DNA from 2 places in the Lactobacillus sp. ESL0228 genome. Region 1 is predicted to be linked to the other one. Evidence: predicted binding sites of a transcription regulator. Region 1 holds the regulator's gene; the other holds the start of a gene.
The links. The regulator LexA, encoded in region 1, represses DNA repair genes until DNA is damaged. The targets are predictions, from matches to a motif close to CNAACANNTGTTNG.

Region 1 (16,684 bases):
ATTTCGGCTTCAACTTTCTCATCACTATCATCTTGACCTTGCTTACCTTCAATAACAGCATCAGCCATTGCACCAGAAATTAAGCGAATTGCTCGGATAGCATCATCATTTGAAGGAATAACAACATCTACTGGTTCTGGGTCAGTATTGGTATCAACCATCGCTACGACTGGAATACCCAAAATATTTGCTTCGTGTACAGCAATCTTTTCTTTCTTAGGATCAACAACAAATAAGACATCAGGAATTCTAGGCATATCTTCAATACCACCTAAGAATCTTTCTAACTTATCCATTTCTTTAGTTAAAAGTGAGGCTTCCTTCTTTGGTAGTACATCGAAAGTACCATCTTCTGACATTTTCTTTAAATCTTTTAATCTTTGAACTCGGCTTTGGATGGTCTTCCAGTTAGTCAAAGTCCCACCTAACCAACGTTGGTTAACATAATATTGACCAGCACGAGTTGCTTCTTCAGCAATTGAATCTTGAGCTTGTTTTTTAGTACCCACAAAAAGAATAACACCATTATTTTGAGCAACTGCTCTAACAAATGCGTATGCGTCATCTAACATCTTAATTGTCTTTTGCAAGTCAATGATGTAAATACCATTTCTTTGTGTAAAAATGTAAGGAGCCATTTTAGGATCCCATCTTCTAGTTTGGTGGCCAAAGTGGACACCAGCTTCAAGTAATTGTTTCATTGAAACTACTGACATAATTATAACTTCCTCCTATGGTTTTAATCCTCTCAAGCGGTCATTTTAACGTTTCACCAATATTTGGCACCAAAATGTTAATCGCCCTTGATGTTTTATCCATGTACTTATAGCACACTAGAAAATAATACTAAATTTTTACTAAAGATGCAAGACTAAAAGTCAACTCTGTGTTCTTTTAAAAAAGCTTCCTTCCATTGTCTAGAATGGTGTTTAAACCAGTATTCACGTTTAAGAGCCAACTTTTTATCAGCAAACTTTTCGTGGTAAATCATCTTGACTGGTCGACGTGCCTTGGTATATTTAGCTCCCTTGCCATCATTATGAGTTTGTAGGCGCTTTTTAAGATTATCAGTAAAACCACCATAGAAGCTTCCGTCACTGCAAAGAAGAACATAGAAATAATATTCTTTGCGATCTGCTCTACTCCTCTTTTCAGTATCTGATTCATGAATTATTCGCTGAATGACTGGTTGATAATCTCCAGATTGATTATGAACTTCAATTGGATCTTTTAATACCAAGCCATCACTACCGGTATGCTTGACTGCCTCAATAATAATTAAATTACTGTTTTCACCGCGATGAGAAACATATGGCTGAATCAACTTAATGCTTAAATCATGCTTTAGACAATAGTAGGCAATTTCATTCAGACGCTCGGGTCGATGAACCATAAACATCTTTCCCTTCATCTTAAGTAACATGCTCGAAACGTTAATTATTTCTTCAAGATTAATTAGAAGTTCATGGCGAGCAATGGCTTTTTTAGCATCTGGATTAATCTTGTGATCTTTAACAACCTTGAAGTACGGTGGATTAACGACTATAACATCATAGTAATCCTTTCGTAAAAAGGTCGTTGCATCCTTAACATTTTCCGAATAAACCTTGATTCGATTTTCCATTTGGTTTAATGTAACTGAACGCTCTGCTTGAGAAACAATATCTTCTTGAATTTCTATTGCATCATACTTTGCTCGGTTAAAATATGCCATATAGATTGTTGCCGCACAGTTACCTGCACAAAGATCTGCAACTTTAAAGTTATCCTTAATTGAATTTTTAGCCATTGAGGCCAAAAGTAATGTATCAAGAGAAAAACTAAAGGACGTTTTATCCTGAATGATTTTTAAATGGTCGCTATACATATAGTCAATTCGCTCATTTTTTTTCAAATTTATCATAAAAGTTTTATCCTCTTCCTAAGCTTTGCTATAATATTTTACAACAAATGGAGGGAATTATGTTTTATCATTTTATTCGACCCGTTGCTCGCTTCATTGTGTGGCTAATTAATGGGCATTTACACGTTAATCATAAGGAACGCATTCCTGAAGGAAATTATATATTAGCTGCGCCGCATCGCACTTGGTGGGAACCCATCTTGTTTGCTCTTGCTGCCAGTCCAAAAGAATTTATGTTTATGAGTAAAATCGAGTTATTTAAAAATCCAATTTTACGTTTTATTCTAAAACATGCTCATGCTTTTGCTGTCGATCGCCAGCATCCCGGACCTTCTGCTTTAAAGACCCCAATTAAGGGACTTAAAAATGGCAATTATTCATTAATTATTTTTCCATCAGGAACTCGCCATTCCACAGAACTTAAAGGAGGAACGATTGCTATTGCCAAGCTTTCTGGCAAACCAATTGTCCCCGTAGTTTATCAAGGACCGCTTACATTTACTGATTTACTCAAACGTAAGCCTTTGGAAGTTTGCTTTGGAGAACCATTTCAAGTTGATCGAAAAGTGAAACTGACACATGAAAATGAAGAATTACTGGGCAAGCAGCTTCAAGAGGCATGGAATAAAATAGACTACGAACAAAATCCCAATTTTCATTATCAACCTAAATAAAAGTCGAGAAATTTTCTCGACTTTTATTTGTTCTCATTTAATATTTCAGAACGCATTATTATTGCAACTTTTGATTTTTTAATTAAATAAACACTAGCAAACTTATATATGGAATTGATGCAAGATTTTTCGAACATGTTTTATAAGTGTTAAAATGTTAATAATAATGATTATATAAATGGAGGTATTCGAAAATTGTTAGAAAAAACATTTTACAGGACAATGCTGAGCAAGTCCTTTCCGTTTCCAATAAAAGTCACTTATTGGGATGGTAAGAGCGAAATATACGGAAACGGTAGCCCGAATATCGAAATTGTTTTTAATGAAAAAATTCCGGTAACAGCCATTTCCCATAACGCATCGCTTGCACTAGGCGAAGCTTATATGGATAAAAAGATTGAAATCAAAGGCAGTCTACAAAAGTTAATTTGGGGAGCTTATGAGAGCGCCGATAGTTTTTTGCGCTCCTCAAAATTTCGCAAATTTTTACCCCAAGAAAGACATACCGAACAGCAAAGTGAAAAAGATGTTCAAAGTCATTATGATATTGGAAATGATTTCTATGAATTATGGTTAGATCCAACATTGACATATTCTTGCGCTTATTTTGAAGAAGATAATCATGATAATTTAGAAAAAGCACAACTTGCTAAGATTAATCATATTCTTGAAAAATTACATCCAGAAAAAGGTAAAACATTGCTTGATATCGGATGTGGCTGGGGAACTTTAATGTTAACCGCTACCCAAAAATACGGTCTAAAAGTTACTGGAGTGACCCTTAGTGAAGAACAATATAAGTTAGTCCAAAAAAAGATTTATGATCAAAATCTTCAAGATGTGGCTGAAGTTCAATTAAAAGATTACCGTGAACTTGGTAACCAACAATGGGACTATATTACATCAGTTGGAATGTTTGAACATGTTGGACAAGAAAACTTAGGCGAATATTTTCAAGATGTATCTAAATATCTTAAAAAAGACGGAATTGCTTTAATTCATGGAATTACTCGTCAGCAAGGCGGGGCTAAAAACGCTTGGATTAATAAATATATTTTCCCAGGTGGTTATGTTCCTGGATTAAGTGAAAATATTGAACATATTATCGCCAGTGGTTTACAAATTGATGACTTAGAAATGCTTAGACGTCATTACCAGCGAACATTAGAAATTTGGGACGCCAATTTTAATGATCAACGTGATGTAATCCAAAAGAAAATGGGTGAACGCTTTACTAGAATGTGGGATTTATACTTGCAAGCTTGTGCTGCTTCCTTTGAATCCGGCAATATTGATGTTGTACAGTATTTGATAACCAAGGGACCATCTGGTGAAAACCTGCCAATGACAAGAAATTATATGATTACTAAGTAATTAATTTTATCTTGTTTAGATAATTTAGACATAAAAATATAACCTCCGAGATTGTCTTAATTTCGTGGGTCACATCATTGTTTGTCTCTTTTTTCTTGGTGGCATTAGCTTAAATTTTAGTACAATTAATAAAAAGAATATGATTATACAACAAACACTCTACTTTAGGCTATTAAAACAGAAAAAAACACTGTTTGATTAACATTTTTGCTGACGTGAAAATTATTAATTGTGTAATAGGACATGGTCTGTTGGTCAGCCAAATACAGCATTGGCTGATTTTGGGTAAGCGTCGAGACAATCTTATGGCTATAGGGTAAAAAGCGAGATTTTAAATGTGTGATTGCCTGTGGTATAATTTTGATACATTGTTATTAGTCTACGAACACTTATGGTTTTATAATTAATAATATCAAGACCGAGAAAAAGCGTTGAACATGCAAGTTCAACGCTTTTTTGTTGATCAAGGAGAATAGTTTCTCCAGACTCTTATTTAATTATCTATCAAAATTACTTTTGATTTTGCAAAGTATAAAGATTGTAATAATAACCTTTTTGGGCAAGCAACTGCTGATGTGTGCCTCGTTCTACAATCTTTCCACTATCTAAAACAATTATTTGATCAGCATCAACAATTGTTGATAATCGATGCGCAATAGCCAAGGTGGTTCGACCCTGACGTAATCTTTTTAGACCATTTTGAATCAATGTTTCCGTTTCGGTATCGACATTTGCTGTTGCCTCATCCAAAACTAAAATCTTCGGATCAGTCACAAGAGTTCGGGCAAATGAGATCAACTGCCGTTGTCCCTGACTGAATTCATCTCCACCTTCGCCAACTTTTGCTTTATATTTACCAGGAAGTTTTTCAATAAATTCATCAGCCTGAACCGTTTTAGCCGCATCTTTAATTTGTTGATCCGAAATTGTTGCGTTATATAGTCTAATATTCGAATTTATATCACCATAAAACATAAACGGTTCTTGTAAAACAAGTCCAAGTTTTTGACGAAGTTCGGCTTTAGGATATTTTTTGATATCCACACCATCTATCAAAATTTCACCTTGATAAAATTCGTAAAAACGCATCATCACATTAATGATTGAGCTTTTCCCAGATCCTGTATGACCAACAATACCTAGGGTTTGCCCTGGATTTACTGTGAACGATATATCATGTAGTATTTCGTTTTTTCCATCATAAGAAAAACTTACATGCTTAAATTCGATCTTTCCTTTGGTAATAGTTAATCCAAGTTGCTCATCTTGCTGTGGTTCGTAATTAGTATCATCGAGAATACGAAAAATTCTTTTTCCGGCAACTATCCCATCTTGAAAGAAAGTCATTTGATCCATTAAATTTGATATAGGGTTAAATAATTGTGAAATATATTGTGAGAATGCATAAACTACTCCAGCTGGAACAAAAGTTTGTCGTAAAGGATAACCAAAATACATTAATGTCAAAGCCAATGCTAACGAATATAACAAACTTGTTAACGGTGACAATAGGATTGAATTTAACGTAATCATACTAAACCGGGTTTTCATTAATGCAAAGTTTTCATTTTCAAAGTATTGACCCATTCTCTTTTCCTGCTTAAATTGCTGAATTAGAGAAACTCCTTCAATTGACTCATTTAAGTTGGTATTAATTCGACTCAGATTTTCACGGTAGTTGCGATATAACTTTGAACTTTTTCTTGAATATAACCAGATTATTATTAACAGTATTGGTAAAAATGCTAGAACAATGCAGCCAGCAACAACATTGGTAGAAAACATTGCAACAAGGGCAGAAATAACCGAAAAAATTGAAATAACAACACTAGCTAATACTGTTAAAAAATTGCTTAGTGTCATCGTATCATTAGTCACACGTGAGACAATTGAACCAGCTGGAGTTTGATCAAAATAACGCATTCCCAATTGATGCAATTTTTGATAGAGCTTAACTCTTAGAAATTCTAATGATTTTTCTGAACCTAACGAAAAGAAATATTCATATGTAAATTGTAAACAGCCTTTTATAACTGAACCCAAGGCATATAATAAGCCACCAAATAAAATTATTTGAGTCGTGACATTTACTTTTACTAGAAAATTATCAAGAAAATACTGTAATCCATATGGCAAAAGCATGTTGATTACACTAACTAGAAAAGCACCAACACCTGCAATAATCATTTCATTTTTAAAATACAATACATAATGCAACAGCCTCTTTAAAATACTTAGTTGCTCCTTAACAGGTATTTCCTGAGACCATACTGATTGATTCGAATTTTGATTATCCACCTTATTCACCTACTTTCTCTTCTAGTTCCTGACGACTCCATGTATCTTTATACCAACCGTTTGCAGACACTAACTGATTATGAGTTCCTTGCTCGATAATTCTACCGTTCTTTAAAACTAAAATTAAATCGGCATTCATGACAGAAGTTAATCTATGTGTAGCAATCAACGTTGTTTTTCCTTGTCGTTCCTTATTCAATGCTTTTAAAATTGTCATTTCAGTTTTGGCATCAACCGCTGACAATGCATCATCTAGAATTAAAATCTGACTCTGCTTTAACAAGGCACGTGCAATTGACATCCGTTGTTTTTGGCCCCCAGAAAGTGAAACTCCATTTTCACCAATTAAAGTATTATAGCCTCCGGGCATTTGTAAAATATCATTATGTAAATCACTTTTTTTAGCTGCTGCAATAACATCTGCCTCATCTGCATTTACTTTGGAAAATGAAATATTGTTCTGAATACTTGTTGAAAATAGATAATTATTTTGAGGCACATATGATATTTCTCGCAGCAACACATTAAGGGGAATTTCACGAATATCATATCCATTAATTGTTATTTGTCCATCATAACGATCAAATTCACGCAAAAGTAATTCAATAATCGTCGACTTCCCAGAGCCAACTTTTCCTACTATACCCAATGTCTGACCTGGTTTTAAGTTGAATTTGATATTTTCTAAAACAGGAATTGTAGGTTCATCTGGATAAGCAAATGATTTAATTGAAAACCTTAAGTCTCCAGTCAAGTCTTCCGAAGTAATTGTTTGATCTGCTCCATCATCTGTGATGGCCGGCTTTTCTGCTAATAGTTTTTCAATTCTATCGTAGCTTGCACTACCACGTTCTAAAATATTAAACAAATAGCCAATCGCAAACATTGGCCAAACCATATTGCCAATATACGCAATAAAAGATACTAATTGTCCAATAGAAAGAGTGTGCTTAGCAACCATGATTCCACCATAAATAATGGTAATAGTATATGTCAAGCCAATTAGCAGTGTTCCTAACGGATCAAACATTGCATCCCATTTAAAAACTTTTTTGTTTATTTTGATCGTATCATTGACCATTTGTGTAAATGCTTCAGTATCCTGCTTTCCTTGACCAAAGGTCTTTAAAACTTTTATGCCAGAAACTGATTCTTGAGTTTTATTGTTTAACCTAGAAAAAGCAGCCTGTGATTTATCAAAAGAATCATGCAGTTGATCACCAAGTTTACGTGCGCCCCACGCTAAGAATGGCAAAGGGATTAAGGCAACAATTGTCAAACGCCAATTAACAAATATTATCATTGCCACCATTGTTGAAATTCCCATAATTAATGAATCAACTAGTGTCAAAACGCCTTCACCAGCGACTGATTGAACAGCTGAGACATCATTAGTTGCATGTGCCATTAAATCACCTGTTCTATGCCGTTGATAAAAGGTTCGATCCATTTCCATAAAGTGACGAAATAATTTTGAACGTAGTTTAAGTTCAAGCTTAGCGGCTCCACCCCATATTTGTTTACGCCAAAAATAACGAAAACCATATAATAATAATGCAGCAATAAGAATTGCAAAAATTAATACAGCATATTCTTGCCAACTAATGTACCCTTGATTTAATTGGTCTGCCATTAACCCTAAAATTCTTGGTGGAACTAAATTGACCACAGAAGTTAAAGCTAAAAATGCAACTCCAATTATATATCTCCTTTTTTCTTGTTTAAAAAACCATTTTAATTTAAAAAATATACCCATTTTTCACCTATCTTGCCTAAATAAAAAGACGAGAATAAATCCTCGTCTTTAATTTCAATCTAGTAAGACCTTTTATTTTTGATGCTTCATCATGTTCATCACTTGGTTAACCTTCTTTGCCGAAGGCTTTTGTCCCATTTGTGACATCATGGCAACAATCATATCTTCACTGATTGGTGGATTATCCTTAAAATATTTCTTCATATATGCTCTAGCACCATAAAAGCCTCCAACTAGACCTATTAAAAGTGCAATAACTATTAAAAAGATCGCTAATCCCAATTTCATAAAATAATCACCTCAATTTGTCCAATAGGTATATCTTACCTAAAAATCACATAAATTTAAAGGTCTAACTTAATCTTTTCTTAAACCTTTTTTACGTTGAACTGCTTTTGCTTTTTCAGATGTTAATTCGTTACCGTTTTTGTCAATTATGACTAAATTCTCAACATCTTGTTTAAATCCAGCCCGAAAATTCGCAATAAATTTCTTATGCAGTTCCCGACGCTCTCTTTCTTCCTCATCGGTTAGTCCGACAGATTTTTTCTTGTGGTACAATTCATTAATTCTATTTGTTAATTTTTTTTCATTATCTTTCGTCATGTTACACCTCTTGGTTTAAAAGTCTAACCTATTTTTACAAATAAAAAAAGGTTTAATAATTAGAACGTTTGTTTGTACTTGATAGTTATATCTGGTAAAATAACATTAAAATTAAGTCCGCTACATGGGAGAAATCTATGACTACCAAACAAAGCTCTAAACAATTACAAATACTTCAATACATATATGACACGGTTCAAAAACGTGGATTCCCACCGACTGTCCGTGAAATCTGCCATGAAGTTGATCTATCTTCAACTTCGACGGTTCATGGTCACTTAGCGCGCTTGCAGCGAAAAGGGTTACTAATTAAAGATGCAACCAAACCGCGTGCCCTTGAAATAACAGAAGCTGGAAAGAATGCGCTTGGTGTAAAGCCATCAGAAATTCCAATTGTAGGTGTTGTTACGGCAGGGCAACCGATTCTTGCCGTAGAAGATATTGAAGACTACTTTCCTCTACCTCCAGACTTAGCAAATGACGCGGGTGACCTGTTTATGCTTAGGGTACACGGCGAAAGCATGATCAATGCTGGCATATTAAACGGTGATAATGTAATTGTGCGTAAACAAAGTTCTGCTACTAACGGTGAAATTGTCGTTGCCATGACAGATGAAAACGAAGCAACTGTTAAACGTTTCTATAAAGAAAAGAACCATTACCGTCTTCAACCAGAGAACGATTCAATGTCACCAATTATTTTATCAAGTGTTCATATTCTTGGAAAAGTTATAGGCTTGTATCGCAACAGTATTATTTAAAGTAACCCAACTGATAATAGCTTTATAAAAACCGTAACTTCACTGTTACGGTTTTTTAATAGTCGACATTTTATATTTTTCCACATTAATTAAATATCATGAATTCACAAATTTTTGGAGCTTTTTGCATGCTTAACCTTGCTATAACAATATTTTTTCTTTGGATTGTGAAATTTTCTGCTGTTTCATATAGGTTTCACAACCATATTTTTCACAAAGTTTACTTAAACATCAGCAATTATTTTAGCCGCTAAAGTGAGAGCAGTTTCATGAGCATCCAGTCCCCAGCCCCTATCTTTGTGACATTCAATACTACTTAATGAATCTGCAGTAAATAAGATTTGAGCAAAATCAACTCGGCGAAATTGAGCACATGCAGCCATGGCTGCACACTCCATTTCAACACAAGCAGCACCAAGTTTTCTAAATTGTTGAACTTTTTGAGCCGTTTCTCTGAAAAAACCATCAGTTGTCCAGGTTAAAACTTTCTTAGCTTTTAAACCATTTTGTTTCATTAAAAATTCAATTCGGCTTAAATAAGCTGAGTTTAAGTCAACAAAGTTGCTGGCTTCCATATAATGAAATGAAGTACCTTCATCTCTAATTGCTTTAGTTGGTAATAAAAAATAACCTTCTGGAAGGTCAACCAATGTTCCAGCCGAACCAATCGTTAATATTTGCTTAACCCCATAACTAATTAGCCAATCAAGTAATTCCGTGGCAGCTGCAGCACCCAGTTTGGCTTGACAAAATGTGATTTTCTCTTGACCAATTTCAACTTCATAAATGGGGGTTTTACCTTCAAAGCAATCAAATTGTCCTATTAAACGATGCGGATATACTATTAAAAATTGTTTTATTGCGTCCTTTGTAATAAATGCAAATAACAATTTTCGGTGAAAGTGATAGTTCACTTTACTTCTTTCATGGTCTGGCTCTAGTACTGCGTTTCGATTTGCGTCAAAATCTAATAAAAATGGCTGTTGCACTTTAAAACCTCCTAGCTAAAATAAGATTACTGGTATTTTAGCATAAAAAAAGAACTATCCTTATCAAAAAGATAGTTCTTTTTATTTGATTAACGACGTCTCTCTGCGATTCTTGCAGACTTACCATGACGTTCACGCAAGTAGTAAAGCTTAGCACGACGTACACGACCGTGACGCAATACTTCAACCTTGGCTACACGTGGATCATTAACTGGGAAGGTACGTTCAACACCAACACCAGAAGCAATCTTACGTACAGTGTAAGCAGCAGCTATACCTGTACCCTTACGCTTGATTACAACGCCTTCAAACATCTGAATACGTTCATGAGTACCTTCAACAACACGGACGTGAACACGAATAGTGTCACCAGCGCGGAATTTAGGAATATCATCACGTAATTGGTCTTTAGTCAATTCTTGAATTAATGGATCCATTATTATTCTCCTTCTTCGGCATTCATAAACGCTATTACGCCAGCGGAACACCCCTAATTATTAATGCTTGTAATTCGCACCTGCATTATCTTAGCAAATTAACGGTTTAAAATCAAGTCCGGTCTTCTTCTTGTTTAATTTCCGCCAACATCTTTTTTTCTCGGTCAGTAAATTCGTAATTTTGCAATAAATCTGGTCTTTTCAAGTATGTGACCCGCAATGCTTCTTTTCGGCGCCATTCAGCAATTTTTTGGTGATTACCCGACACCAATACTTCAGGTACTTTCATTCCTTCAAATTCTTCCGGTCTAGTATATTGTGGGTATTCTAATAATCCTTGAGCAAAGCTTTCATCAACTGGTGACGCGGCATTTCCTAAAATGCCCGGTATTAATCTCACAGTAGCGTCTATCATACTCATCGTGGGTAATTCACCACCAGTTAAAACGTAATCACCAATTGAAACAACTTCATCAGCCATATCATAAACTCGTTGATCAAAGCCTTCATAATGTCCACAAATAAAGGTTAAATTTTCTTCATGCGACCAATTTTGAGCAACTTTTTGATTAAAAATTTTTCCTTGAGGTGCCGTGATGATCACTTTCCCTTTATTTTTTAAAGAAGCAAGTGCTTTTTTTATTGGCATAATCTGCAAAACCATCCCAGCACCACCACCATAAGGAGAATCATCAACATGATGGTGGACATCAGACGTAAAATCACGAAAATTGACTAAGTTTAATTGCCATTTATTATCCTCAAGACCGCGACCTAGCATTGAAGTTTGTAACGGCGTAAACATATCTGGGAAAAGAGTAAGCACATTAATCTTCATCGCGTAAACCCTCCAACAGTTCAACATAGACTTTTTTAGAGTCAATGTCGACTTTTTTAACAACTTCATCAATATATGGAATTAAATATTCATTACCTGAAGTTTCTGTAATTTCCCAAACATCATTAGCTCCAGGAGACTCTATTCCAGTAACTATACCTAAATTACTACCCGTTAAATTATCAACTACCTGACAACCAATAATATCTCGATAGTAGTAAACACCTTGTGGCAAATCATGTTGATCTTCCTTACTAACCACGAGAGTTTTACCTTTCAATTTTTCGGCAGCCTCAAGTGAACTTATTTCGGTAAATTGAACTAGCCAAAATTGTTTGAAAGGTCTACTACTTGCTACAGTTAAAACTTGCTCAAGTTGATTTTTTAAATATAATTGCTGTCCTTTAGCAAAACGCTGCTCCGGAAAGTCAGTAATCACATCAACCTTTAATTCTCCCTTTAATCCATGCGTCGTTAAAATACGGGCAACATCGTAAAATTGCATTTTTTCTCCTAACTCAAAAGAAAAAAGCTTGAAGCAGTTGGCTCCAAACTTTTAACTAACAAATCATTACTTGTTGAATTTTGAATCATGCAACTTCTTCATTAATCCAGCACCAGAAAGAAGTGAACGGACTGTGTCGGAAGGTTGAGCACCTTTCTTCAGCCATTCAAAAATCTTATCTTCATCAAGTTTCAATTCTTTTGGTTCAGAAACTGGATTGTAGTAGCCAACTTCTTCAATGAAACGACCATCACGTGGCATTCTTGAATCGGCAACAACGATTCTATAAAATGGTTTTCTTTTGGCACCCATACGGCGCATACGAATTTTTACTGACATAAGTTTAATATCCTCCTAAAAGTTACGAAATATAATATAGCACTTTTGTTTTTTGGTGTAAAGTGTTTTTGCTTAACAGAAGATTTTGTTATGAACGATAGCGTTTAACCTTCATACGTTTTTTCTTATTTTTCTTGAATTTTTTGCCCATATGACGCATTGCCATTCTACCCATTGGTGAATTCATTCCAGGAAGTTTATCCATTCCTTTAAAATTGCCCTTGGTAATTTTGCTCATCATATCACGGGCCTGCTTAAACTGCTTAATCATGCGATTAACTTCCACGATTGGTCGTCCAGAACCTGAGGCAATTCTTCTACGCCGACTCGGATTAAGCAAATCAGGATCCTCTCTCTCGGCTTGAGTCATTGATGAAATTATTGCTTTAACATAAACAATTTGCTTCTTATCAAAGTTCATATTCTTAAGCTGCGGATTATTAGCCATTCCTGGAATCATTTTAATTATTTGATCAAGGGGACCCATCTTCTCAACCTGTTCCAATTGGTCGACAAAATCATTAAAATCAAACGTATTTTCCTTCATCTTTTCGGCAACTGCTTCAGCTTTCTGAGCATCATAATCTTGCTGAGCTTTTTCAATTAAGGTTAATACATCGCCCATGCCTAAAATTCTTGAAGCCATTCGATCTGGATAAAATGGTTCTAAATCTTCTAATTTTTCCCCTTGTCCAGTAAAAATAATCGGCTTACCAGTTACCGCTCTAATTGACAAAGCTGCACCGCCACGTGTATCACCATCAAGCTTAGTTAAAATAACGCCAGTGATATCTAGGCGAGTATCAAAGCCTTTGGCAACATCTGTTGCAGCTTGTCCAGTCATTGCATCAACAACTAAAAGAATGTTGTCAGGTTGGGCAACCTTCTTGACTTCTTCCAGTTCTTTCATTAATGGTTCATCAATCTCTAAACGACCAGCAGTATCGATGATAACATAATCGTTTTTATTTTGATTGGCCAGCTCTAATCCATTTTGAACTATTTGAGCAACATTAGTTTGATCTTTTTCACTATAAACTGGGACTTGGAGATTATTACCAATTTGTTGCAACTGTTCAATAGCAGCTGGACGGTAAATATCACCGGCAATTAATAACGGTCGTGCTTTTTCTTGATTCATTAGGCGTTTTGCTAATTTGCCAACAGTAGTAGTTTTACCCGTACCCTGCAAACCAACCATCATAATGATTGTCGGAATATGCTTTGATTTAATCAGTTTAGTAGCACTTGACCCCATTATCTTAGTTAATTCATCATTAACGATCTTGATAACTTGTTGACCGGGGTTTAAACTTTCTTGTATTTCTTTACCTAAAGCCTCTTGCTTAATCGTTTTAATAAAGTCTTTAACGACCTTAAAATTAACATCCGCTTCTAATAATGCCAGCCTAATTTCACGACTAGCATTATTAATATCTTCTTCTGAAATTTTGCCTTTTCCAGTTAAATTCCGAAGTGCTTTTTGAATTCTCTCACTTAAATTTTCAAAAGCCATCGATTACTCTTCCCTCATTTTCTGTATTAGTTCATTTATCACTGTTAAAGCTTGGTCCTGCTTAGCTTTTTTAACTAATTCTATCAAAGTAAGCAGACCCTGCTCAATATCATGATAATCTTTTTGCATCTGCAATTTATCTTCATAATTTTGTAAAAGTTTGCGACACCGACGTAAATTGTCATAAACTGCTTGACGTGAAACTTGATGATTATCTGCAATTTCACTTAAAGAAAGATCATTGTAATAGTAGTCTTCAAAATAATTTTGTTGGTTTTTTGTCAAAAGCTTGCCATAATATGCATAAAGATCGCCTATAATTTCATTTTTTTCGAGTTCATCCATTACGCTCACCTTGAATTAGTATAGCAAAAAAGTGCCTACTTGACGATTTAGAACATTATTAATTAGTAAATCTACTTATAATAATAAAACTTGCTTTTCAGCTAAAATATCGGTATCATTACCACTGGTTATTTTACTTAGTAAACTTATTATGAAGCTAGTAAAAACAATCATAAAGCTAATGCAAATCAGTGGCGGTACTTGGGGGATTATAACTTTGGTACCGTTTTTTACTTTAGATAACCTGTCAGAACTTGCACAGTACCTACTGGATATGTTGCTTTACTTTCTACAAGTATAAAATTCAAAGTCGCAAGGAGAATATATATTGAATTTATGGAAAACGATGAATCGGAAAGAAGATCCCACTATTTACCAGCAAAAAGATGGTCAATTAAATCGAACTTTAAAGGTCCGGGATTTTTTAGCATTAGGAGTTGGAACGATTGTCTCAACATCCATTTTTACATTACCAGGAGAAGTTGCCGCCCTGCATACTGGTCCTGCTGTTGCAATTTCATGTATTATTGCATCAATTGTAGCAGGTTTAGTTGCTTTTGCTTATGCCGAAATGGCAGCTGCCATGCCCTTTGCAGGCTCAGTTTACTCATGGATTAATGTGATTTTTGGCGAATTTTGGGGTTGGATTTCCGGATGGGCGCTACTAGCAGAATACTTAATCGGTATGGCCTTTATCAGTTCCGGACTATCGGCTAATTTACGTGCACTGATTGCACCACTTGGTTGGAAATTACCCAATACTTTAGCAAATCCATTGGGTATTAATGGAGGTATTTTTGATTTAGTTGCTCTAATTGCAATTTTAATTGCAGCATTTCTGGTTAGTTTTGGTGTTTCCAAAGCATCAAAGGTTGAAAACATTTTAGTCATAATCAAAGTAATGGCAATTTTATTGTTCGTAATTGTTGGATTAACAGCTGTTAAAAAAGCCAATTTTTTACCATTTATCCCACAATATCGTGTTACTAGTCATGGGGCTTTTGGCGGCTGGCAAGGAATTTACGCCGGTGTATCAATGATTTACATTTCGTTTCTAGGATTTGATGCTATCGCATCTAATTCTGCCGAAGCTGTCAATCCCCAAAAAACAATGCCGCGCGGAATCATCGGTTCATTGCTAATTGCAGTTATCTTATTTGTCGCTGTAAGTCTTGTTTTGGTTGGAATGGTGCCATATCAGCAATACCTAAATTCAGCTGAACCAGTTGGTTATGCTTTAAGACAAACAGGTCATGGATCAATTGCAATTATTGTTCAATCAATTGCCGTTTTAGGAATGTTTACTGCCTTAATTGGATTATGTATGGCCAGTTCCCGTCTAGTTTATTCCTTTGGTCGTGACGGGATGCTACCACAAAAACTAGGTAACCTAAATAAAGACCACCGCCCAGAAAATTCTCTTTGGGCAGTTGCAATTGTTGCTATTATTATTTCAGCTTTTATTCCCTTCTCATTTCTAACTCAACTTGTTTCTGCAGGAACCTTAATTGCGTTCATGTTCGTTTCAATTGGGATTTATAAATTAAGACCTCGTGAAGGTCAGGATATTGCTGACCCAGCTTTTAAGATGCCACTATATCCCCTCTTACCTTGTTTAGCTTTTCTAGGTTCTTTCGCTGTTTTTTGGGGACTAGATAATCAGGCTAAAAAATATATGCTGTTTTGGACAATAGCGGGAATGTTAATTTATTTTCTATACGGAATTTATCATTCTAATATTACCGAAAGAAAATAACAAATTAACGATAGCGATTTTTATATAGTAAAAGTGTCAAGCTAATAACTAGCTTGACATTTTTTGGTACAAAAAAATTTAAGCAACGCTTTTATAAAATCCAATGATTCTGCTTACCGTGTTTGCAGTAACAAATTAAAGGCGTTTATATGCGACTAGCGAAAGTACAATGATAAATAAAAAGCACTAATCATCTAGATGCTTAGTGCTTAATAAATTATAAATATGTATTTTAACTAGCTTTCCAATTTATCCATTATAAGTTGGCATCCATATTAAATGTCAACTTGGACATCTTGATGGACTCAATCATCATTTGTCCCCATAGTTGCTCTGAACGCTTGCGCGTATATGCTACCGTTTCTTGGTTAGCCTTGGTTAAGTATTCCGTTAATTCAGCACCGGTTTTATTTCCAGCTTTAGCAATCACTTCACTAACTCTACTACGATAATATTGATTTAATTCTTTCAAATAATCTGTATCTAGCTGTACAAATTGTGGGTAGTGGCTTTCTACAAGCACCGCAAGTGACTTATAATACCACCATGCATCATTCATATTATAATCCATTGAAGTATTGCTATAT
Region 2 (16,684 bases), on a different contig from region 1:
CCCAGTTTGCTATGTTCACAATATGGTCACTAATTCTTTCAAGTAATCTGATAATAACAAAGTAACTAGCAGATGCAACCGCTACGTTCTGGTCTTGTTCAACACCATCAATAATCATTTTTCTAGCTTTTTTATAATCATCATAAATTTCTTCATGACCCTCAACCATTTCACGTGCAGTCTTTTCATCTTCTTGAACATATGCAGTTAAAACTTGAATTAACATAGTTCGCACTTGATGAGTCATACCTGAAATGACTTTTTCTACTTCTTCAATTCGTGGGTTTCCCTTTACCCGAACAGTTTCAACAGCAATACTATTGGCGTTTTCACCAATTCTTTCCAAATCAGTGGTCGCCTTCAAAATGCTAATTACTACTCTAAAATCCGTCGCAACGGGCTGTTGTAGCGCAATTAAATCTAGGGCCTTTTTTTCGATTTTAACTGCTTCCTTGGCAACTTCTTTATCTTCTTCAATCATTTCTTGTGCCATTTTTTTATCATGGGCAACAAATGATCTTGTTCCCTTGTCAATTAAATCATTGACAAGGACGCCCATTTCCATAAATCTGGCGTTTAATTTTTTTAATTCATCTAAAAATATTTCATGCATAATTGTTTACTCCAGTTTAACCAAATCGACCGTTAAGATAATTACTAGTAATTTCTTTGTGCGGTGCTAAAAACATCTCCTGTGTCGAACCAGATTCTATTAATTCACCATTCATTAAAAAAGCAACTTGATCTGAAATTCGACTTGCCTGCTGCAAGTTATGCGTCACCATAATAAAAGTGTACTTTTGTTTTAATCCCATTAATGTTTCTTCAATTTCAGCACTAGATATAGGATCAAGTGCTGAAGTGGGCTCATCCAATAAAACCACTTCTGGTCTAACAGCCAGTGCGCGTGCAATACAAATGCGTTGTTGCTGTCCGCCAGAAAATGCTAGAGCATTTCTTTGTAAACTATCCTTAGTTTCCGTCCAGATTGCAGCTTGCTTTAAGCTCTCTTCAACTCGCTCTTCAATTAACTGCTTATCTTTCACTCCCGCTACACGCAGCCCATATGCTACATTATCAAAAACGGAAAAAGGAAATGGTGTTGGCTGCTGAAAAACCATTCCAACTTTTTTTCGTAATGCAACTAGGTCAAGATGCGAGTGATAAATATCCTTACCTTCTAACAAGATTTTGCCGCTAATCTTAATATCATCGATATCATCATTCATCCGGTTCAAACAACGTAAAAATGTTGATTTGCCACAGCCCGATGGTCCAATCAATGCGGTCAACTTCTGAGCAGGAAAAGCCAGGGTAATACCATGCAAAGCCTCAAAATTGCCATAATTCAGTTTAACGTTTTGCGCTTCCATCACATTAGTCATACTTGCACCCCTTTAGCCAAAACTACCTTGAATATATTTTTCTGTAACTTCTCCCTGCGGATTAGTGAAAATGTTAGTAGTTGTGTCATATTCTAACGCATGTCCCAGATGGAAAAAAGCGGTGTATTCACTAATTCTAGACGCTTGCTGCATATTATGTGTTACCATTACCATCGTATATTTTTTGCGTAACTGCTTCAGCGTATCTTCAAGTTTAGCAGTTGAAACCGGATCAAGTGCGCTAGCCGGCTCATCCAATAACAATATTTCAGGTTTTAATGCAATTGCTCGGGCAATACAAAGTCTTTGCTGTTGGCCACCTGAAAGAGCGAGCGCACTTTGATCAAGTTTATCTTTAACTTCATCCCATAAAGCAGCTGCCCTTAAACTTTCTTCTACAATTTGATTTAACTTAACTTTATCTTGTTGACCATTTGCTTTTAACGCATAAATAATATTTTCTTTGATTGACTTAGGGAACGGATTAGGCTTTTGAAATACCATTCCAATTGTTTTACGTAATTCGTAAACGTTAATCTTTTTTTGGTTAACATCCAAATTATGAAACATAATTTTCCCATCCACACGTGCTACCTGATCATTCATTCGATTTAACGAACGCAAAAATGTTGATTTACCTGAACCAGAAGCACCAATTAGAGCCGTAATTGTATTTTTCTTAAACCCCAAACTAACATCAAATAATTTCTGAATTGTACCGCCATAAAAAACACTTAAGTTTTGTGTAGAAATTGCACAATCACCTTCAGCAAATGATTTGATATATCTTGGCTGATCTTGCCAATTGTCCATAAAACTTCCTCATTTTAACTTAGCAGCTGTTAACCGCTTATATAACCAATTGCCTAAAGCTCGCGCCCCAAAATTGAAAATAATAACTACAATTACTAATAAAGCCGAGGTTGCAGCTGACACAATATTGACATCAGGAATAATTCCTTCAGTATTTACTTTCCAAATATGTACAGCCAGGGTCTCAGCAGGTCTCATTACATTTAAAAAGCTCGTTGGACTAAACATATTCCAATTAGTGTAGTCAACCGTTGAACCACTTTGACCAGCAGTATAAATTAAGGCTGCAGCTTCTCCAAATACCCGACCAGCACTAAGAATAACACCTGTAATAATTCCTGGTAATGCAGCTGGAATAACTATTCCACGAATAGTTTTCCAATTAGATAAGCCAAGAGCCCAACCAGCTTCACGCTGAGTTTGGGGAACCCCTTTAATCGCTTCTTCAATATTACTAGTTAATATTGGTAAATTAAAAAAGGTTAGTGCTAAAGCACCGGAAATAATTGAAAAACCTAATCCAAACTGGACTACAAAAACTAAATATCCAAATAAACCTACTACAATTGAGGGTAATGAACTTAAAATTTCAATTGTTGTTCTAATTATCTGTGTTAACCAGTTGTCTGGAGCATATTCAGCTAAATAAATTGCGGCTCCAAGGGCAATTGGCAATGAAATAAGCAAGGTCAATATTAAGAGATACAGTGAATTGAATAATTGATCTCTAATCCCTCCACCTGCTTCAAAAGAAGATGAAGCTGAAGTTAAGAAATGCCATGATAAGTGTGTCACACCTGATAGTAGGATATTGCCAATAATACCGATTAATAGGAGAATTACTATTCCGACTAAACAATAAATTATGCCTGTAGCAATTCGGTTATTTCTTTTTGAATTCATATGCTGCTAACTCTTCTTTCCAATTAAGTGAACCAAGAAATTGAAAAATAGTGACATTAATAATAGGAGTAATGCCAAAGACCATAAAGCATTATTTGGTAAGGTTCCCATGACCGTATTACCCATTTGACTAGTTAATTGACTAGTCAGAGTTGCAGCTGGACTAACCAAATTAGAAGGCATTAGCACCGCATTGCCGATAGCCATTTGTACAGCCAGAGCTTCGCCAAAAGCACGTGCCATTCCAAAAATAATTGCGGTCATTATTCTTGCTCTTGCGGCTCGTAAAACGACATGAAAAATTGTTTGCCACTTAGTAGCACCAAGTGCAGCTGAGGATTTTCGCAATTCCTTGGGAACAGCCTTAAAAGCATCGACTGTCAAAGAAGTAATTGTTGGCAAAACCATCACAAATAATACTAAGGTTGCTGTTAAAATTCCGAATCCTGTCCCACCAAAAATTGTTCGTATAGCCGGAACGACAACTGTTAAGCCTAAAAAGCCATAGACAACAGAAGGAATTCCCACTAAGAGTTCAATAACTGATTGTAGCAGTCCCGCTCTTTTACCAGATTCATATTCTGTCATAAATAAAGCAACAGCAATTGAAAATGGAGTCGCAATTAATGCAGCCAGTAGTGTTACCGCAAATGAAGTAACAATCATTGCAGCTGCACCAACATGATTATTTCCAGCACTTGGATTCCAGTCAGTAGAAAATAAAAAGTGGAAAATATTAACTTTATTATCAAAAAAAGTAGCAAGTCCATGCATCCCCACAAAACCAATGATTGCCACAATTAAAATACCAATTAGAGCAATTGCCAAAAATGTTAAACCTTTGCCCCATCGTTCTTGCTTTGTTTCCTTAGATGGTTTTGTTAAACGTGCTATATCTATATTTTTAGGATCTATCCCCTTAAATTTAACATGTGGTACTTTCTGCTGTGCAATTGCCTTTTCAACAACCTTTTGCAAATCTTGTTCTTTTTTTGCCATGCTAATTACCTATTTTCGTAACTCTATTTTGACTGTCACGCGTAACTTCCATCTCGTGTACACTGAGATAACCAATTTTTGGCACTAAATCTTGCTGAACTTTTTTACTCAAAATATACTTAATAAAAGCAGCAGTTGCCTTATTAGGCTTTCCTTTAGTATACATGTGCTCATAAGACCATAATGGCCACTTGTTAGTACGAATATTCTCATTAATCGGTTTTACATGATCAAGATTAATCTTTTGAATGTTAGAATCATTTGCATATGGAAAAGAAATGTACGAAATCGTCCCAGGAGTTGAATTAACTATTTTCTTTACACTACCGTTAGAATCCTGTTCCTGTGAATTTACGGCTTCTTGACCTTTTAAGATAAGATCCTCAAAGGTTGTCCTTGTTCCACTACCGCGAGAACGATTAATAACAATTATTGGCAAGTCTTTTCCCCCAACTTGACGCCAATTTTTAATCTTTCCTGTAAAAATAGCGGCAAGTTGTTTGCGTGACAAACTTTTTATTCCAACGCCTTTATTAACGATTGGAACAATACCAACCACCGCAACAGGAAAGTCTACCAACTTCTTACCATCAATTCCCTTTTGAGTATCTGCAAAAACATCAGAAGTTCCTACTTCAACTGCCCCTGCTTGAACTTGACTAAGACCAGTACCAGAACCTCCACCTTGAACAACAATATTACTATCAAGATGGGATAAATGATAATCATTTCCAGCCTGTTCAACTAAGGGTTGCAAGGCACTTGAGCCGACAATCGTAATTTTCTTATTATTTTTGCTACAACCAACTAAAAAAATCGATATAATCAAAAATACAACCAGCACTTTGCTTAAATTACTTTTTCGCATTATACATTTCCCTCAATTAAATTCATTATTAGTTTATCAAAACATTGATAATTGACCAATCATATTCCCTTGAAAAATGGTTTAAAAAAAGCAACTTGCGTTTACAGCAAAGTTGCTTTTGGTCTTATTTGATTTTAGTCTAGGTTTAATGGATCAAGCTTAATTCCAGGTCCAAAGGTTGCAGCTACAGCTACACTCTTAATATATTGACCTTTAGCAGCCGAAGGACGCGCACGTAAAATAACATCACGTAAAGCATCAAAGTTTTCAACTAATTGCTCATCAGTAAATGAAACTTTACCAATCGCAGCATGAATTGCAGCTTGACGGTCTACACGGTATTCAACTTGACCAGCCTTTACATTCTTAACGGCTTTTTCAATATCCATTGTAACAGTTCCAGTCTTAGGGTTTGGCATTAAGCCTTTAGGTCCCAATACTCGACCCAAGCGTCCTACTTTAGCCATCATTGTTGGTGTAGCAACAACAACATCAAAGTCTAAGTAACCATTTTGAACTTTTTCAACTAAGTCGTCTGAACCAACTTCATCAGCACCGGCAGCTTTAGCTGCTTCAGCTTGAGCACCTTCTGCAAAAACTATAACTTTTTGAGTCTTACCTGTACCATTTGGCAAAACAATTGAACCACGAATTTGTTGGTCTGCTTGCTTAGGGTCAACACTTAAGTTGTATGAAACTTCAACTGAAGCATCGAAGCCTGCATACGAGGTTTCCTTAACTAGCTTAATTGCTTCGGCAACCGAATACATTTTCTTTGAATCTACTTTTTTAGCAGCTTCTAAATATTTTTTACCATGCTTTGGCATGTGATTTCCTCCTTAATATGTGGTCAAACAAGCGTTAAGCTCTCCCACCTAAAATGTTATAAATAACAGGATTAGTCTTCGACTTCGATGCCCATACTTCTAGCAGTACCCTCGATCATCCGCATAGCAGCTTCGACATCAGCAGCATTAAGGTCTTGCATCTTTGTTTCAGCAATTTCCTTAACTTGAGCCTTGGTAACCTTACCAACTTTCTTGGTGTTAGGTTCGCCAGATGCTTTGTCAATCTTAGCAGCTTGCTTCAATAGCACTGGAGCTGGTGGAGTCTTAGTTACGAATTCAAATGAACGATCTTCGTAAACAGTGATGACTACAGGAATAATCATGCCTTTTTGGTCAGCTGTTCTAGCATTGAAGTCCTTGGTAAAGCCAACAATGTTAATCCCGGCTTGACCTAAAGCTGGACCAACTGGAGGTGCAGGTGTTGCAGCACCAGCTGGTATTTGTAATTTGACAACGTTAATAACTTTCTTTGCCACGGTCAAAACCTCCTTGATTCCGTGTGTGGTTAAAATGGAAAAGCAACTTGCTCTTCCTCCCACAATAATAAAACTACGTTAATAGCGTACCATCGTTTGAACAAATTTGCAATATTTGAAAATTTAATTAATTTTCTTTACTTGATCATAGTCAAGCTCGGTTGTTGTTGCTCGACCAAACATTTCGACTGAAACAAATAATTTGTATTTATCAGGTTGAATTTCTGTGATCTTACCTTCAACACCGTTAAATGCACCATCAATGATTGTGACTGTTTCGCCAATTTCATAATCAATTTGTGGACGCTTAACCGGCTCACCTTGTTGACGCAATAACCGATTAACCTCCTCATCAAGAAGAGGTGAAGGCTTGGATCCACCACCATGGGAGCCAACAAATCCGGTAACATTAGGTGTATTTCTAACTACAAACCAGCTTTCGTCTGTCATTACCATTTCAACTAGCACATAACCAGGGAATATTTTTTCTTCAATCTCTTTTTTCTTATCGTTGACTTTTTCAATTTTTTCTTGTTCAGGAACCATCACGCGGAAAATATAATCCTGCATTCCCATACTTTGTGCACGTGATAGCAAGTCCGACTTGACTTTATCTTCATATCCTGAATATGTATGAAGTACATACCATTGCTTTTTTATTGTTTCAACCATTACTACAGATTCTCCTTTTTAAGGCAAACAAAAAACCTCTAGGTCAGAGGTTATAAATGATTATATATTTTAACACAAATAAATTTATTTTGCTATCACATAACAATTTGAGTTAGACTGCTAAATGCCCAGTCAAGTAGTCCCAAATATAATGCAAACAAAATCGAGGAGCCGATAACAATTCCCGTGTCATGACGGTTCTGCTTAGCACTTGGCCAAGTTACTAATCGCATTTCTTCAACAACGCTCTTAAAAAATTTAATCATTATCCTCTTACCTCGTTTCTTTATGTAAAGTCATCTTACCACAATACTTGCAAAATTTATTCAACTCAAGCCGCTGAGTGCGATTCTTACTTGCGGTGATCGAGTAGTTACGTGAGCCACAAATGCTACAGGCTAAGGATGCTTTTTTCACTGCCATAATCTCACTTCCAAACTATTGTATTTTAGCAAAAAAAATCTCTATAAGCAATTAATTACAGTTTGCCACTTTAATTAGTAAAATGGTCTCAATAAAAATAGCCACTCTATCGCGGGCGGCCATTGGTGATCAACATATAGCGTGACCACTGAGCGTAGAATATCTTATTAGTCGGACTTACTTCTTAAGATTTTCATTTACGAAGGATTCGATTTTGTCGTCAGCATCATCAAGAAACGGAAGCATATCTTCTTCTGTCTTGATAGTATCTCTTCCATTTTTTTCCATAAAATAGTCCCAAAGTGCATCTCTAACAGGAATATCAGAGTCACTCCAGTCAAATACTTCTTTCATGTGACGATCTAGCAATGCTGTCTTTATAACTTCTTCTGCCATCTTAATTACCTCCTAAATATTATTCTACAATTATTTATTATACCCCTTTTTAGTGCCGACTACTAAAATAACTAATCTAAAAGTACATGGCGCATTTTTCGTGACACGCGTGAGCGTGCACGCAAAATTGTAACCCGTTCCACTTTAAGCTTTTGCAGGGCATCTTCTATATCAATAATCCCTAACTCAATTAGTAGAGCACTAATTTCTAAATCAGATAAGCTGGCAATTAAACTAGCTAATAATTCACTTAATGGAATTTCACTTGGGCTTATAACTGATTTTGCTATCGGTTCTAATCCCTTTTCTTTTGCCGCGTCTAATGAAACTGATTGATTCATTGCCTTTCTTCTGTAAGCAGAATCATATCTGACCAATGTTTTAGCATGATTAGTGAGCCTAGTTTTATAATAACTGCCAAATCTTCCTTTACTTTGATCAAAATTCATAGCCGAGGCATGACAAATAATTAATGCGTCCTGATTCCAATCTTGGTCATCATAATATCGAACGTAATATTTTTGCTTCACACTATATACTAACGGATAATATAGTTGATAAAGTTTTACAAGTGCATCGTCTTTTCCTTCCTTAATCTGTGAGATTAAATTCGTTTCATCTGCGTTTACATCAAATGATTTTTTTCTGACCATTCTTCTTATCCTCAAACTTTCTTAGTATTTGAGGTGAAGAATACGCAACTTTTTCTTACTAAAATATCGAACAAACGTTTATATACTACAATTTATTTTTGGTGCAACAAAACATTAAAACACATTATTTTCAACGTTAATATAATTACCAAAATAATCTTAATCAACATAAAAAAACCCTGAAACTAAATAATTAAACTGTTAATTACTTAGTTTCAGGGTATTTTTATTCTTTAGTTTAACGGATTACGACTATTGAGCATCTGATAAAGCATTATACCCGTTGCCACGCTTGCATTGAGCGATTGAACGTGTCCAACCATTGGCAAAGTTAACATTTGGTCCATTTGTTCTTTAAGTAACCGTGAAATACCTTTGCCTTCGTTACCAATTACCAACACGGCCTTACCTTTACTGTTCCAGCGACGATAATCAATACCATTCATATCTGTTCCAAATAACCAATAACCTTTATTTTTTAAAATTTTACTAGTTTGAACCAGATTATTAACACGGGCAACTGGGACATGGTCAATTGCACCGGTAGAAGTTTTAGCAACAACCGATGTCAGCCCCGTTGCATGACGTTTAGGAATTATTATTCCGTCTACTCCAGTTGCATCAGCTGTTCGCAGAATTGAACCCAAATTGTGCGGATCTTCAATTGAATCCAACATTAACAAAAAAGGATCTTCTTTTGCTTGATCTAACTGGTCTAACAACCGAGCTAAATCTGTATATTCGAAACTTGCAATCGTTAAAACTAGACCCTGATGATTTTCGCCCGCTACCAATCGATCCAGCTTATTTTTAGGTACGGTCTGAACAATCACACCTTTATTTCTTGCTAATTCAAAAACTTCGTTGGCAAAATTTTCTTGTACGCCTTGTTGAAGAAAAACTTTATTAATCCGTTCAGCATCCTGTGTTTTTAAAAAATCTAGTCCAGCATGCTTACCGAAAATAAAATCACTATTAATTGAACTCATATTCATCTATCCCACCATTTTCTACTGCTTTTATGCACCATGAGGTTAGTTCAAAAATACGGTCTTTTTCTCCTAACAATTCCAAATAACCCCATACTGCTTCAAAACCTGTTGACAATTGATAAGTTGACAGGCTTGTATTCTTCGCTTTAGTGTGTGTCTTAGCGTTACGACCACGATGAAAGATTGTTACTTCATCAGCAGTTAAAAGGTTATCAGCTTGCAATTTTGTAATCAAAGCTGCCTGTGCCTTAGCCGAAACATAGTACGTAGCTTGACGCTGTAAAACCTGCGGTTTAACAATCTGACATTTAATTAAATGTTCACGAATAGCAATTTCGTATACTGCATCCCCCAAATAAGCTAAAGTTTGTCCATTTAACGTATCAGGATTGATTTTTCTTTCTGTCATTTTTCTTTTAATCACGTATCCACCTTGTCCCTTGAGGGGTATCTTCTAACATAACACCCATTTTCTTTAATTGTGCACGGATAGCATCACTTTTTGCCCAATCTTTACTTGCTCGTGCCTTTTCTCGCTCTTGAATTAAATTACTGATTTCGTCATCCGATTTTCTTCTAACCGAAGTAGTCAATTTTTGAGCGTCAATTCCGAAAATTCCTAACCATGTAATCAACAATTGTTGAGCCCTATTAAGTGCATCCTTATCAGCAAAAGCAGATGCAACATTAGCGTTGATTTCTGGTAGTAAATCATAAATAGCTGCAAGGGCATTTTGGACATTTAGATCATCGTCCATTGCCTCAGTAAATTGATCCTCAGTCTGAGCTATTTTAGCCACTAATATTGATGAAGCCATACTGTTAGTCTGGTCATTAAGACGATAAGCAATGTTAATTAGTGTGTTTTTAAACCGGTTTAAAATATTTTTCGCCTGAGCTAAATTGTTATCAGAATAATTAATTGGCCGGCGATAATGTACACTAGCCATAAAAAAGCGTAAAACTTGCGGATTAGTCGTCTTTAACAAATCATGCACAGTCACAAAATTATGCAAAGATTTAGACATTTTTTCTTGACCAGCCCCAACTGTGACAAAACCGTTATGCATCCAATAGTGTACAAACTTCTTACCCGTGGCTGCTTCGCTCTGAGCAATCTCATTTTCATGGTGTGGAAACTCTAAGTCTTGTCCTCCACCATGAATATCAATTGTTTCACCTAAATACTTAGTTGACATTACTGAGCACTCAATATGCCACCCTGGACGTCCCTTGCCCCAAGGAGATTCCCACGCAATTTCATCTGGTAGTTTCTGCTTTTTCCATAAAGCAAAATCAATTGGATCTTCCTTACGTTGTTGTTCTTCTTGATTCACATGTTCAGAAGCACCAGCTTCAAGTTCAGCAATATTTTGATTGCTCAGTTCTCCGTAATGCTTAAATTTGCGTGTTCGATAATAAACATCTCCACTAGATTCATAAGCATAACCTCGTTTAATTAATTTCTTAATAAAGTCAATAATTGCTGGAATTTCATTTGTTGCCCGTGGATTCATGGTCGCTTTTTCAACGTTTAATGCTTGAATATCTTCACAATAAGCTTGAATATAGCGTGCAGCTAGTTCAGGAACTGTAATCTCTTCCGCTCGTGCCTCATCAATCATCTTGTCATCGACATCAGTAAAATTAGAGACATAGTTAACTTGGTAACCCTTATATTCAAAATAGCGCCTAATTGTATCAAAAGCGATCACACTGCGTGCGTTACCAATATGAATATAATTATATACAGTCGGGCCACAAACATACATCGTAATTTGTCCAGGCGTAATCGGTCGAAATTCTTCTTTAGTCTTAGTTAAAGTATTATAAATTTTCACAGCGGCTAACTTGCCTTTCTTTAAACTTTTCTTTTTATTTTAACAGAAAGAACACATTCAACACCAATTTTCAAAACAAAATAGCGTATCACGCTTTAAGAACGTTATACGCTATTTCGATAAGCAATTATAAGCCGTTTTCACTCATTTGTTTTAAAGTTAAGTCTAAGTGTTGCAATACTCGTTCTTTACCCAAAAGCTCCATAGCTTCTCCAATTCCAGGACCAACCATTGATCTAGTTGTCGCTATTCTAATTGGCATAAAGAGTCGCCTACCCTTAATTCCTGTTTCGTTACGTGTTGCTTGAACTGCCTTCATTATTTGTGTAGCAGTAAAGCGAGGAATCAATTCAAGCTGCTTCTTAAATTCTTCAATTACTGGTCGTGCCTCATCCTTACGAATTTCAGCAATTTCTTCGTCATCCAAATTTTTTGGTGCAGCAAAGAATATTTTAGCTAAATCAACAATTTGTTTAGTGTAAGACATTTGTACAGAATAAATATTTACTAATTGTCGAACCCACTCTAGCTTTTCTGGTGATGGGGTTTCTTCAACTAATCCAGCCTCTTGTAAGTTGTTTAAAGCTAAATCAAGTAAGGTATCACGATTTGCCTGTTTAATGTACTGATTATTAATCCATTCCAGCTTTTTCTGGTCAAAAGCAGCCGGAGATTTAGATAAACGCTCAGGATCAAACTGCTTGATCAGTTCTCGTTGATTATAAATTTCGCTTTCACCAACTGGCGACCATCCAAGTAGCGTAATAAAATTAAACATTGCATCAGGAAGATACCCTAAATCACGGTACTGTTCAATAAACTGTAAAACTGATTCATCACGCTTAGATAGCTTTTTCCCAGTTTCAGCGTTAATGATTAACGTCATGTGACCAAATTTAGGTGGTTCCCAGCCTAATGCTTCATACACTGCTAACTGCTTAGGTGTATTAGAAACATGGTCATCACCGCGAAGAACATGAGTAATTTCCATTAGGTGATCATCAACCACAACCGCAAAGTTATAAGTTGGCATGCCATCACGTTTTTGAATAACAAAATCACCACCAATGGTATCCGATTCAAAGCTCAAATGCCCTTTAACCAAATCTTCCCACTCATAAGTTTCCATTTCTGGAATATGAATACGAACAACTGGAGTTAAGCCTTGAGCTCGGGCTTTGGCCTGACTCTGCGCAATTTCATCAGCAGTCATGCCTTCATACTCATAGGTGTAGTGCGGCGCAATTCCCATAGCACGTTGCTCTTCTCGTTGCTCTTCAAGTTCTTCTTGAGTTTTATAAGAATAGTAAGCTTTACCTTCATCAAGTAGCTGCTGAATATACTTATTGTAAATTTCTTTACGTTCGGATTGACGATAGGGGCCAAAGTCTCCCCCTTTATCAGGACCTTCATCCCAATCTATTCCGAGCCAATGAAGATTCTCCATTTGTGACTTAGAGCCACCTTCGACATTACGCTTAGTGTCAGTATCTTCAATTCTTAAAACAAAAGTGCCCTTATTGTGCCGAGCAAATAAGTAATTAAAAAGCGCGGTACGTGCATTACCGATGTGTAAATGCCCCGTTGGACTGGGGGCATATCTTACTCGAATTTTTTGTTTTGCCAAAATTATGCCTCTTTCAATATAGTAAATTCAAACAATTTTAGTTTACCCGTAATAAGCTAAAAGTTCAATCTTTCCTTATCCCAAAACCAATTTTAATGCTTGTGGAATACTTGCAACAGGAATTACTTCAATTCCTAATTGCTTCAAGCTATTCCTCATATTATGTTTTGGAATAAAGATACGCTTAAAACCAGTCTTAGCGGCTTCCCTAATCCGGGCATCAATTTGATTAACACGGCGCACCTCGCCCGTTAAACCAACTTCACCCACAAAACAATCGGTCGGCAGTATCTCCTGATTTTTATAACTAGAAGCAATCGCCATTACAACCGCTAAATCAACGGCAGGTTCATTCAAACGAATACCACCCGTTGCAGTTAAATAGACATCTTGATTTTGCAACATTAAGTTGCCCCGCTTTTCTAAGACTGCTAATAAAAGAGCCGCTCGATTAAAATCAACCCCTGAAGTCGTTCTCTTAGCATAACCAAATGCCGTTGGCGTAACTAGTGCCTGAATCTCTGCCAGAATTGGTCTTGTTCCTTCTAATGAAACTACAATTGCTGAGCCCGTTGATTCAGGTAAACGCTCATCCAAAAATATTGCTGACGGATTGGTTACCTCTTTGAGACCCCTATTTACCATTTCAAACATTCCAATTTCATTTGCGGCGCCAAAACGATTTTTTACTGAATGTAAAATGCGGTAGGCATGGTGTTCATCACCCTCAAAATAAAGAACGGTATCAACCATGTGCTCCAAAATTTTTGGTCCAGCAATTGTGCCTTCTTTAGTGACATGACCAATTACAAAAACCGTAATTGCATCAACTTTAGCAATCTTCATTAATTCACTTGTTACTTCTCGCACTTGTGAAGCTGAACCCGTCATTGAATCAAGACTTGGCTCATTCATCGTCTGAATTGAATCTATAACTACGAAATCGGGATGAATGGTATCAATTTGACGTCTAATATCTTCCATATCGGTTTCAGGATATAGTAACATTTCGCTAGATTTTAACCCTAAACGATCAGCACGCAACTTAATCTGATTTGCAGACTCTTCTCCTGAAACATAAAGCACTTTATGCTGATGCGATAACTCGCTCATGATTTGCAACATTAATGTTGATTTACCAATCCCTGGATCTCCACCGATCAAAACAAGTGATCCAGGTACAATCCCGCCTCCAAGGACACGATTTAATTCACCCATGCTAGTTTGAATACGTTCTTCTTTTTCTGCTTTTACCTGATCCATTTTAATCGGTTCACTGCCACCAGCTTGCTTAATGAGTCTACTGGGACTACCTTTACTTGATCGTGTCTGCAATGTTTCAGTTTCTTTTTCAAACTGATTCCATGCCCCACAATTAGGACAACGCCCTAAATAACTAGCAGAAATATAGCCACATGAACGACATTTATACTTAGTTTTAATCTTTCCCATTAGTCCTCCTTCTCATTTGTTGAACCAAAGCCGTTACATCTTTGACGATCGACTGGCAAATCATTATCAACTTTGTTGTATTTAATAAAAATACCTTGGGCAATGCGATCTCCCTTGTGAATTTTAATTGGTCTGATACCGTAATTAAGCATTTGAACGAAAATTTCACCCTCATTTTTCTCATTATTATAGTAATCTGCGTCTATGACTCCAATTCCATTGGGTAAACTTAAGCTACGTTTAAAAGTATTAGATGAGCGATTTGCCAAAATCAGAACTTCATCTTCAGGCATATACGCCTTGATTCCAGTTGGTATTAATATTGGTCGTAAAATTTCATCAGCAAGCTCATAATCAGATTCATAAAGTTGATGACCATTACGCAATAAACGAAAAATGCGTACAAAATTAAGACGCCAAATACTCGGAACTACCATATCTTTAGCCGCCTCTAAATCATAGCCTGCACTTGCAAGTGTTTGCCGTCTTGGTAACATGATTTTTTGATCTTGATATTTAGATACGACTTCAAAGCCACGATTTTTCTTCATTTTATCTCCTTTAAAACACTAATATTTATTTTACAATAGATTACAAAGATTCAGAAATCTTCTATATGATTAAATACGTAAAAATAAGTTATTTTAAAAGGAAAATGCCATGTTCGATATTGATAATCCCCATCAAGCCTTTCAAGTTAACGACGATAATAATCGCCTAATCTGCCGGTGGTCAATGGACAAAATTAACCGACAAACTGGACCAGTCTGGGTAATGAATCACTTATTTATTAACCCCGATGTAAATAGTAAACAAATTTTACACGATCAGATGAAAGTAGTAATGGAAATTGCTCAAAAATCTCAAATACCAGTGTGGCCACTTGACCCACAAGTCATCGCCTATTTTAGCCAACATTCAGAATTTGATAAAATTTGGTATCACAAGCCTTATAGCAAATAATTATCAAACTTTCTATATTAGACTACTCACGTGCATTAGGCTAAAATAGAAGTAATTAACTTTAAGGAGGAAACATTTTATGACAAAAGAAATCACCAATGAAGCAATTGCTAATTTTGCTGCTGATCTAGACAAGCACCCTGGCATTAACATTGCTAGCCGAGCTGCCCAACAAAATGGCATTTACAAGGCTAGTCAAAATTTGCAATCAAAGATTGACCTCGAGCCAACTTTTTCTATCGAAATTGATACAGGTAAACCCGCTGACCAAAAACAATCAGGTCGCTGCTGGATGTTTTCAGCTTTAAATACCATGCGTCACCCTTTACAAAAAGAATACAAAGTTAAAGACTTTGAATTATCCCAAAATTACACTAACTTCTGGGACAAATTCGAAAAGTCTAACTGGTTCTTTGAAAACGTAATTGCTACTGCCGATAAACCTTTAGGAGATCGGAAAGTTAGCTTCTTGTTTGCAACTCCACAACAAGATGGTGGGCAATGGGATATGCTATGCGGCCTAATCGAAAAATACGGTATTGTACCTAAAGCAGTTTATCCCGAAACAGCTAATGCCACTAGTTCAAGTGCCTTGAATGACACTTTGAATACTCTTTTACGTAAAGATGGGTTAGCTTTGCGCGCGATGATTAATAGTGGTAAAACCGAAAATGAAGTTACTGCTCGCAAGAATGAATTTTTGAATGATGTTTTCAGAGTTCTTGTTATTTCATTAGGAATGCCACCAAAGAAATTTGACTTTGAATACAAAGATGATGATGGCAACTATCACCGCGAAGCAGATCTTACACCAAAAGAATTCTTCGATAAGTATGTCGGAATGAATCTTGAAGACCACGTATCAATTATTAATTCACCAACAACTGATAAGCCATATCATAAAGTCTTTTCTGTTGAATACCTTGGCAATATTGTCGGTGGTCGTCAAGTAAGGCACATGAACTTAGAAATTTCTGAAATGAAAGATTTAATCATCCAACAATTAAAGGGTGGTGAAGTTGTTTGGTTTGGCTCAAATGTGGGCAAAGATTCCGAAAGACAACTAGGCTTGCTTGATACCAAGATTTACCAGCGCGATGAATTATTTGATATTGATATGTCAATGTCAAAGGGCGACAAACTTGATTCTGGCGAAAGCATGATGGATCACGCCATGGTGATTACTGGGGTTGATTTAGTTGAAGGAAAACCAACTAAATGGAAAATTGAAAACTCTTGGGGTGAAAAGCCCGGCTTTAAAGGTTACTTTGTAATGAGTGATACTTGGTTTGATGCTTTTGTATACCAAGCGGTGATTAACAGAAAGTTTCTCTCTGATACTTTAAAGACCGAATTTGATGAAGGGGCTAAAG

Region 2: F5ESL0228_RS06355 (sigma factor) is a predicted target of LexA. The motif match lies at 8,504-8,517, and genes of this name have one in related genera.

Annotation. Positions count from the first base shown of each region.
Region 1 covers NZ_REHJ01000008.1:337,191-353,874, forward strand. Annotated here, with positions in the region: gene rpsB (30S ribosomal protein S2) at 1-716, opposite strand, end outside; gene F5ESL0228_RS05125 (GIY-YIG nuclease family protein) at 872-1,903, opposite strand; gene F5ESL0228_RS05130 (1-acyl-sn-glycerol-3-phosphate acyltransferase) at 1,963-2,577, shown strand; gene F5ESL0228_RS05135 (cyclopropane-fatty-acyl-phospholipid synthase family protein) at 2,773-3,951, shown strand; gene F5ESL0228_RS05140 (ABC transporter ATP-binding protein) at 4,462-6,249, opposite strand; gene F5ESL0228_RS05145 (ABC transporter ATP-binding protein) at 6,251-8,005, opposite strand; gene F5ESL0228_RS05150 (YneF family protein) at 8,078-8,293, opposite strand; gene F5ESL0228_RS05155 (DUF896 domain-containing protein) at 8,363-8,611, opposite strand; gene lexA (transcriptional repressor LexA) at 8,749-9,372, shown strand; gene F5ESL0228_RS05165 (nucleoside phosphorylase) at 9,597-10,361, opposite strand; gene rplS (50S ribosomal protein L19) at 10,451-10,798, opposite strand; gene trmD (tRNA (guanosine(37)-N1)-methyltransferase TrmD) at 10,911-11,636, opposite strand; gene rimM (ribosome maturation factor RimM) at 11,626-12,141, opposite strand; gene rpsP (30S ribosomal protein S16) at 12,208-12,480, opposite strand; gene ffh (signal recognition particle protein) at 12,569-13,996, opposite strand; gene ylxM (YlxM family DNA-binding protein) at 14,000-14,341, opposite strand; gene F5ESL0228_RS05200 (APC family permease) at 14,670-16,097, shown strand; gene F5ESL0228_RS05205 (C69 family dipeptidase) at 16,354-16,684, opposite strand, start outside.
Region 2 covers NZ_REHJ01000009.1:32,523-49,206, forward strand. Annotated here, with positions in the region: gene phoU (phosphate signaling complex protein PhoU) at 1-613, opposite strand, end outside; gene pstB (phosphate ABC transporter ATP-binding protein PstB) at 630-1,385, opposite strand; gene pstB (phosphate ABC transporter ATP-binding protein PstB) at 1,398-2,198, opposite strand; gene pstA (phosphate ABC transporter permease PstA) at 2,208-3,101, opposite strand; gene pstC (phosphate ABC transporter permease subunit PstC) at 3,108-4,100, opposite strand; gene F5ESL0228_RS06320 (phosphate ABC transporter substrate-binding protein) at 4,102-4,968, opposite strand; gene rplA (50S ribosomal protein L1) at 5,103-5,795, opposite strand; gene rplK (50S ribosomal protein L11) at 5,867-6,292, opposite strand; gene nusG (transcription termination/antitermination protein NusG) at 6,416-6,964, opposite strand; gene secE (preprotein translocase subunit SecE) at 7,060-7,230, opposite strand; gene rpmG (50S ribosomal protein L33) at 7,238-7,387, opposite strand; gene F5ESL0228_RS06350 (hypothetical protein) at 7,565-7,783, opposite strand; gene F5ESL0228_RS06355 (sigma factor) at 7,855-8,436, opposite strand; gene rlmB (23S rRNA (guanosine(2251)-2'-O)-methyltransferase RlmB) at 8,670-9,425, opposite strand; gene F5ESL0228_RS06365 (Mini-ribonuclease 3) at 9,412-9,837, opposite strand; gene cysS (cysteine--tRNA ligase) at 9,845-11,269, opposite strand; gene gltX (glutamate--tRNA ligase) at 11,397-12,896, opposite strand; gene radA (DNA repair protein RadA) at 12,972-14,348, opposite strand; gene F5ESL0228_RS06385 (dUTP diphosphatase) at 14,348-14,899, opposite strand; gene F5ESL0228_RS06390 (hypothetical protein) at 15,009-15,311, shown strand; gene pepC (aminopeptidase C) at 15,391-16,684, shown strand, end outside.